Linked DNA regions of Nitratifractor salsuginis DSM 16511. The protein of the gene in region 1 interacts with the protein of each later gene in a pairwise test. Links are inferred from orthologs where the notes say so. Each region holds a gene or a part of one and is shown on either strand. Other genes may lie near its edges.

Region 1 (4,325 bases):
AGGTCGCAAGTGCCGGTGCTTCATCGATTTTAGACCAGACGATGGTGGGTTTTTTACTCATGGGTTATTTCTCCTGAAAAGTTTGGGATGGTGTGGGTTTATTATATCGGGTCAAGGTAGAGGGATAATTGGATGGGGGGCCGGGAGTTTGCAACTCTTTAAAAGTGTTTCGGAGCTACACAATCAGAGGCTACATTTCAGGGCCATAGGCTTTCGCCACTCTTTGAAATACGGAGTTTTGGAGAAGAATGGGAAAAGGCGTAACCTTTTTTACAGCGTTGAGTGCTGAGCGTTGAGCGTTGAGAAAATTTATTTGCCCGCTTCCTCATTACATACTCAACTCTTATTCCAAAATCTAAAATCCATAATCCAAAATCATCCTCAACCTTCCATCCTCAATCTTCAATCTTCCATCAATTACCACTATGCGCTCTTCTCCGCCGGTGTGATTCCCAGGCTTCGAGCCGCTTCGATGATGGAGCGGCTGACGTGGACTTTGGATTCGATCACCACATCCGCCAGCTTGGAGCGGATCTGGAGCTGCAGGGGATGGGGGCCGGGATTGCGCTCCGCCAGGCAGTAGAGCTCTTCGATGATCTTGGGATCGGGCATCAGGTCCAGTGCCAGGATCACCGGAGGCTGTTCTTCGGGGGCTTCGGTGTGTTTTTGCTCCTTCTTGACCTTGACCTTCTCTTTGCGGGCCTCTTTGAGGGTTTCGATCTTGAGGATATTCATCCGGGTAAAGTCACCGTCTTTGGTCACTTTGACCTTGAAGGCGATGGGTTTGCTCAGGTCGAACTCCTCTTCGAGTTCCTTGAGCCGGTCGGCAAAAAGCATCAGCTCGATGTTCCCATGGAGGTCCATCACATTGGCAATGCCGAATTTGTTGCCCTTTTTGCTGATCTTCTCGGTGATCGATTCGATCTTGCCGATGAAGAGCGCCTGGGATCCGTCGGCCAATTCGTCGATCTCGGAGCTGAGGGTGTAATCGATCTTGGCCAATTCCTCACGGTACTTATCGAGGGGGTGGCCCGAGACGTAGAAGCCCAGCGTCTCCTTCTCGAACTCCAGCATCTGCAGGGGATCGAACTCTTCCATCGGGTCGAGCTCCAACTCCACATGGGTCATCTCCTCTCCAGCGCCAAAAAGGGAATTCTCCGCCATCTTCTTCGCCTGGGTCGCCTTGGAAGCCGCCTCCATGATCGCCTCGATCTGAGTCAGCATCGCTTTGCGGGTATAGCCCAGGCCGTCGAGAGCCCCCGCCTTGATGAAGGCTTCGATCACCTTCTTGTTGACCTTGGCAGTGTCGATCCTGGAGATGAAATCGCTCAGATCCCTAAAGGGCCCCTCCTCGCGTGATTCGAGGATGGAGCGGATGGCGACGTCGCCCGCCCCTTTGACCCCTCCCAGGCCGAAGAGGATCGTCGGGCGTCCCTCGATCTCGTCGGCGATGAAGGCCAGGTCGGAGCGGTTGACATCGGGGGGTAGCAGGTCGATCCCCATATGCTTGACCGCATCGACGTAGCGAACCACCTTGGTGGTGTTGTCCTTCTCCAGGGTCAGCTGGGCCGCCATAAACTCCGTGGGGTAGTAGCACTTGAGATAAGAGGTATAGAAGGTGACCATCGCATAGGCGGCGGAGTGAGATTTGTTGAATCCGTAGCCGGCGAATTTGACGATCAGGTCGAAGAGCTCCTCGGCTTTGGCACGGTCGAAGCCCTTTTTCTCTGCCCCGTCGGCGAATTGGCCCTTGAGCTTGTCCATCTCTTCTTTGATCTTTTTTCCCATCGCCCGGCGCACCAGGTCCGCCCCGCCGAGACTGAACCCTCCGATGGTCTGGACGATCTGCATAACCTGTTCCTGATAGACGATGACGCCGTAGGTGGGCTTGAGGATCGGCTCGAGTTCGGGGAACATATAGGTGATTTCCGCCCGGCCGTGCTTGCGCTCCACGAAATCATCGAGCATCCCCGACTCCATCGGCCCCGGACGATAAAGCGCCAGCATCGCGATGATATCTTCGAAACTGCTGGGTTTGAGCTTTTTGGCCAAATCCTGCATCCCCGCCGATTCAATCTGGAAGAGCCCCAGGGTATTGCCGGTGGCGATGTAGTCGTAGACCTTGGGGTCGTTGATATCGACCTGTTTGAAGTCGATCCGCTTTCCGTGGCGCTTCTCGATGAGCTGGAGCGCCTCTTCGATCGTCGTCAGGGTCTTGAGCCCCAAGAAGTCGAATTTGATCAGGTCCACATCCTCGACATACTTGCCGCTGTATTGGGTCGCCAGGGTCTCTTGGCCCGTGGGCTTGAAGAGGGGCGTCTTTTCCCAGAGAGGTTCGTTGGAGATGACCACCCCGGCGGCGTGGGTGCCCGCGTTGCGGTTGAGCCCCTCCAGGGCCAGGGCGAATCGCCACACCTGGGCCGCCTTGGGGTCCCGCTCGATGAGCTCTTTGATCTTGGGCTCTTTGGCGTAGGCATCCTTGAGGGTGATCCCCAGCTCGTCAGGAATCAGCTTAGCAAAGGCGTCGGCCTGGGCATAGGGCAGCCCCATCACCCGGGCGACATCCCGGATGACCCCCTTGGCCAGAAGCTTACCGAAGGTGATGATCTGGGCCACGTTGACCCGGCCGTACTTCTCCACCACATAGTCGATAATCTCCTGGCGACGGCTCTGGCAAAAATCCATATCGATATCGGGCATGCTCACACGCTCGGGGTTGAGGAAACGCTCGAAGAGCAGGCCGTAGGGGATCGGGTCGATGTCGGTGATGGAGAGGCTGTAGGCCACCAGCGATCCGGCGGCCGACCCCCGGCCCGGCCCGACGGGAATCCCCATCTCCTTGGCGGCCCGGACGAAGTCCCAGACGATCAGCATATAGCCGGGGAATTTCATCGAGTTGATGATGCCGATCTCGGTCTCCAGACGCTCCCGGTATTCGGCATGCTTCTCTTCGGGCACGTGTTCGAGGCGTTTTTCCAATCCCTTGCGCGCCTCGTGTTCGAAGAGCACGATGTCGTTGGCCAGGGAGTACTCCTCTTCCGGTTCAGGAAGCTCCAGCCCCGCCAGCTTGGCTCGCTCTCTGGTAAATTTGAAGTTGGGCGGTGTGGGATTGCCCAGCTTGATCTCCAGATTGCACTTCTCGGCGATCTCCTGGGTATTCTCCAGAGCTTCGGGGATGTCGGCAAAGAGCCGCGCCATCTCCTCGGGGGATTTGACATAGAATTCGTGGACACTGTGGCGTAGGCGGTTGGGGTCGTCATACTGTTTGTTCATCGCGATGCACATAAAGGCTTCGTGAGCCTCGGCATCCTCGGGGTTGGTGTAGTGGGTGTCGTTGGTGGCGATGATCTTGATCCCCGTCTCCAAAGAGAGGCGGATGATCTGCTCGTCGATACGCTGCTGATCCCCGATGCCGTGACGCATCAGCTCCAGATAGAAATCGTCGCCGAAGATCTCTTTGTATTCCAGGGCGATCTTTTTGGCCTCTTCATAGCCCCCTGCCCCGAATTTCTTGTTGCGGTCGCTAAGGTTGAGGTGCCAGTTGACCTCTCCCTGCAGGCAGGCGGAAGAGCAGATCAGCCCCTCGCTGTGTTCCCGCAGCAGCTTTTTGTTGATCCTCGGGTAGTAGTAGAAGCCTTTCAGATAAGCCTGGGAGCTGAGATACATCAGGTTTTTGTAGCCGATCTCGTTCTTGGCATAGAGGCAGAGGTGGTAGCGCTGGCGGGTCGATTTATCCCCCAGGTCATCGCTGTTGTGGAGGTAGGCTTCCATCCCGATGATGGGTTTGACCCCCTCTTTGCGCATCGTATTGTAAAAGTCGATGGTACCGAACATATTGCCGTGGTCGGTCATAGCGACGGAATCCATCCCCAGGGCTTTGACCTTCTTGGCCAAGGCTTTGATCTTGTTGGCCCCGTCGAGCAGGGAATATTCGGTATGCAGGTGCAGATGGGTAAATCGGGGGTGTTCGGACATACGTTCCTCTGGTTATAAATATTGTTTTTCGTTCAAGTGATTTCAGTGTAGCGAAGGGGGGCTGAAAGAGGCGTTAGCCCCGAAGATCAGCCGGAAATCTCCTCATATCTCTCAGGATCGAAGCCGACGATCACTCTGCCGTCCTCCAGCTCAATCACCGGCCGCTTGATCAGCAGATTCTCTTTGCAAAGCCACTCCCGCATCCCCGCTTCGTCGAGATCGAGCTCCTTGAGCTTGAGCATCCGGTATTTGGTCCCCCGTTTGTTGAAAAGGGTATTGATGTCAACCTTCTGAAGCCACTCGTCGATCTTTTCACAACCGACCGGAGTCTTTTTGAAGTCAACAAATTC
Region 2 (3,180 bases), 110 kb from region 1 along the record:
GGAGCCTACAGAGGGCGATGCTTTGGAGGCGGCCTTTTTGGAGCAGATTGCCCTTTCATCGGAGCGGGAGGGGAAGCTCCCCAAAGGCTTGGAGCGTCTGGTCCCCCGCTATTTTCAGCGGCGCATCGATTGGCGGGAGCGGCTGGGGCGCTACCTGGAGAGTTATCTCAAGAGCGGCTACAGCTTCAGCCCGCCCAATCTCAAACACCTCTATCGGGGCATCGCCCTTCCCAGGCCCTCCTCCGAGACGCTCCATATCGCCGTGGCCCTCGATTGTAGCGGTTCGGTGGACCGGGAGCTGCTGGAGCTCTTTGCGGGGGAGGTGGAGATGATCCTGCAGCACTTCCCCGACTACCGCCTGGAACTGATGATGGCCGACGCCCAAGTACGCAGCCACCGGACCCTGAGCCCGGGAGAGCCGCTGGAGTGGGAGGTCAAAGGGCGGGGGCATACCGATTTCCGCCCCGTCTTCGACTATTTGGAGAATGAGATCCACGAAAAGCCGAGGCTGCTGATCTACTTCACCGACGGGGCGGGAAGCTTTCCGGAAACAGAGCCTGCCTATGAGGTGCTTTGGGTGCTGAGCCGGGAGGCGGAGGTGCCGTTTGGGGAGGCAATTATTATGAAGAGTTGAGGGGTGAGAGTTGAGCGTTGAGATAGAAATTGTGTTACGTGTTATGTGCTACGTGTTACGAATTTTTCAATTCTCAATTAGCCCCTAACTCTTCCGCTTGATCCTCACTCTCTTGGGATCAAAAAGAGCGATCGCCTCTTTGACCATCGGCTCTTTGAGGAGCTCTTTGGGGTCTATTTCTTTGGAGGCTTCGCTGCTGCCGGTATCTGGGTTCATACAGCTGGAGGGGAGTTCTACCGCTTCGAGGGTGCTGGCGGTTTGGGCATTGTCGGGGAGGGCGCACTCCTCCTGTTCCGGCCCGGAAGCAGGAGGCTCTTCCTTGATGACGGCGGCGGGGCGCTCCTCAGCCGCCGGAGTTTTCACTTTTTTTTTATCCTCTTCGGGGGCTTTGTCCGCTTCTTTGGCGATATTGAGGATCTTCACATCCAGACCGAAGATCTCCTGGACAAACATTCGGATGATCCCCCAGTAGGTCACCAGGCGCTTCTTGTCCGCTCCCTGGGCGGTCGATTCCCAGGTGAGGGAGGCGCCGTCGAAGCTTTGGTAGCGGATGCAGCGCTCGAAGGTCTCTCCCAGATCGTAATCCCGGTCGTAGAGTTTTTCCAGCAGGGCTTTGAATTTGAGGGCTCCCGCGTCGGGCGCGGTTCCGGATGCGGGTGCGGCGGGTGCTTCGGTAGCGGGACTTGGCGTTTCAGCGGGTCGGGGTTCTTCGGCCGGGGCGCTCTTCGGAGGAGTTGCTTCGGCGGAAGCCTGGGGCAGGGTGCTTTGCGAAGCCGGGCTCTCGGCGGCCGGAGCGGGCTGCTTGCGCGATTCGGCTGCAGCTGCTGTGGTCGGGGCAGACGTCGTAGGAGCCGGGGTACTCTGCACTCCCGAGAGCTCCTTTTGCAGGGTGCGGATCATCTCATCGATCTCTTTGATGGAGAGGGCTTCCATCATTTTGAAGAGGGTCAGAGAGAGGACGAACTCCCCGTCGCTTCCCAGGAAGAGCAGTTCTTTGGCTTCCGCCAAAATCCGGAAAAAGCGATCCAGGATCAGGGGCGGGAAGCGGGGGTCTTTGGCGAAGAGAAGGTCCTTGAGATGCAGGGTCAGCTCATCGATGATCATTTCGGTCTCGTATTCGCTGCTCTCGTGGATAAAGGCGAGGATTCCCGCTTCGTCTTTGTTGAGGATCCGGTCGAGGAGATCGTCGAGCTTGGCCGGATCGATGATCCCCAGCATCTCGGTGACGGTGGGTAGGTCCACTTTCCCCTTGGCGTAGACGATGGCCTGATCCAGGAGGGTCAGGGAATCCCGCAGGCTCCCCGCCCCGCTGCGGGCGATGATCTCCAGAGCTTCGGGCTCATAGTCGATCCCCTCCAGGTGGAGGATGTGCTCCAGATGGCTTTTGACCAGCCGGGGCGGGATCTTTTTGAAGCGGAAGTGCTGGGTGCGGGAGAGGATCGTCGCGGGGAGCTTGAGGGGGTCGGTGGTGGCCAGGATGAATTTGACGAACTCGGGGGGCTCTTCGAGGGTCTTGAGCAGGGCGTTGAAGGCTTGGGTGGTGAGCATATGGACTTCGTCGATGATGAAGATTTTGAAGCGGCCGCTGCCGGGCTTGTATTTGGTGTGCTCAATCAGCTCTTTGATGTCGTCGATCCCCCGGTTGGAGGCGGCGTCCATCTCGATGATGTCCATATGGCGGTATTCGTTGGCCATAATGCAGTGGGGGCACTCTTCGCAGGGCTGGGACGTGGGCCCTTTTTCACACAGAAGCGCCTTGGCGAAGATCCGGGCGGTGGAGGTCTTCCCGCTGCCCCGCAGGCCCGAAAAGAGGTAGGCGTGGGAGAGCCGGTCCCCGTCGAGGGCCTGGGCGAGGGTCTGGCTGACGGTCTCCTGGCCCACCAGGTCGGCGAAGGAGCGGGGACGGTATTTGCGTGCGAGTGCCAATGCCACGGATCTTCCTTGAGTCGGTTTTTGGGAAAAGAGCATCTATTGTAGTCGATCTTTGCTTTTGGAGATATAAAAGTGACTCTGTAGTTCCAAATATCTTTTGTTATGATTGGATCTGCAAAAACGAAGGAGTTTCACGTGAGACTGGATGATATAGAAGAGAGCAGAAACGTAGAGGACCGCCGAAACAGCAGCGGCGGAGGGGGGCGGCTGTCGGCAGGGACTCTGATGATGCTCTGGCCGCTGATCAGGATGCTGCTACGGACCAAGATCGGCTGGGCGATCCTGGGGATCGGCGCCCTCGCCTACCTGGCGGGATTCAACCCCCTCAGCCTCCTGGGAGGAGGGAGTCAAGGGGTCAGCTCAAGAACATCTACAGCTCAGGAACAGCAGCTGGCGGTGCGGATGAAGAAGGTCCTGCGTTCGACCGAACAGGTCTGGTCTTCGATCCTGGGGAAGTATGGGCGACGCTACGATCCGCCGACCCTGGTGCTCTACCGCGGGGCCACCCGAAGCGGCTGCGGCTATGCCCAGGCCCAGATGGGCCCCTTTTATTGTCCGAGGGATAAAAAGATCTATCTGGATTTGAACTTTTTCGATGAGTTGAAGCGCCAACT

The links.
Region 2: the proteins of dnaE (region 1) and NITSA_RS01360 interact in binary tests that used the Escherichia coli proteins (3 or more experiments, as listed by UniProt). The link is inferred for Nitratifractor salsuginis DSM 16511 from one-to-one orthologs.

What each region holds. Positions count from the first base shown.
Region 1 is NC_014935.1:360,662-364,986, reverse strand. Bases 224-4,325 are described here. They hold dnaE (DNA polymerase III subunit alpha), read right to left. Parts: upstream 3,976-4,325; coding sequence 424-3,975; downstream 224-423. Other genes in these bases: NITSA_RS01810 (arsenate reductase family protein), read right to left, coding at 4,062-4,325. In the rest of the region: NITSA_RS01820 (NADP-dependent isocitrate dehydrogenase), read right to left, coding at 1-61. UniProt on the Escherichia coli protein: DNA polymerase III is a complex, multichain enzyme responsible for most of the replicative synthesis in bacteria. This DNA polymerase also exhibits 3' to 5' exonuclease activity. The alpha chain is the DNA polymerase catalytic subunit.
Region 2 is NC_014935.1:250,147-253,326, forward strand. What follows is about bases 143-3,099. They hold NITSA_RS01360 (DNA polymerase III subunit gamma/tau), read right to left. Parts: upstream 2,567-3,099; coding sequence 719-2,566; downstream 143-718. Other genes in these bases: NITSA_RS01355 (vWA domain-containing protein), read left to right, coding at 143-634; ypfJ (KPN_02809 family neutral zinc metallopeptidase), read left to right, coding at 2,702-3,099. In the rest of the region: more of NITSA_RS01355, read left to right, coding at 1-142; more of ypfJ, read left to right, coding at 3,100-3,180. UniProt on the Escherichia coli protein: Part of the beta sliding clamp loading complex, which hydrolyzes ATP to load the beta clamp onto primed DNA to form the DNA replication pre-initiation complex.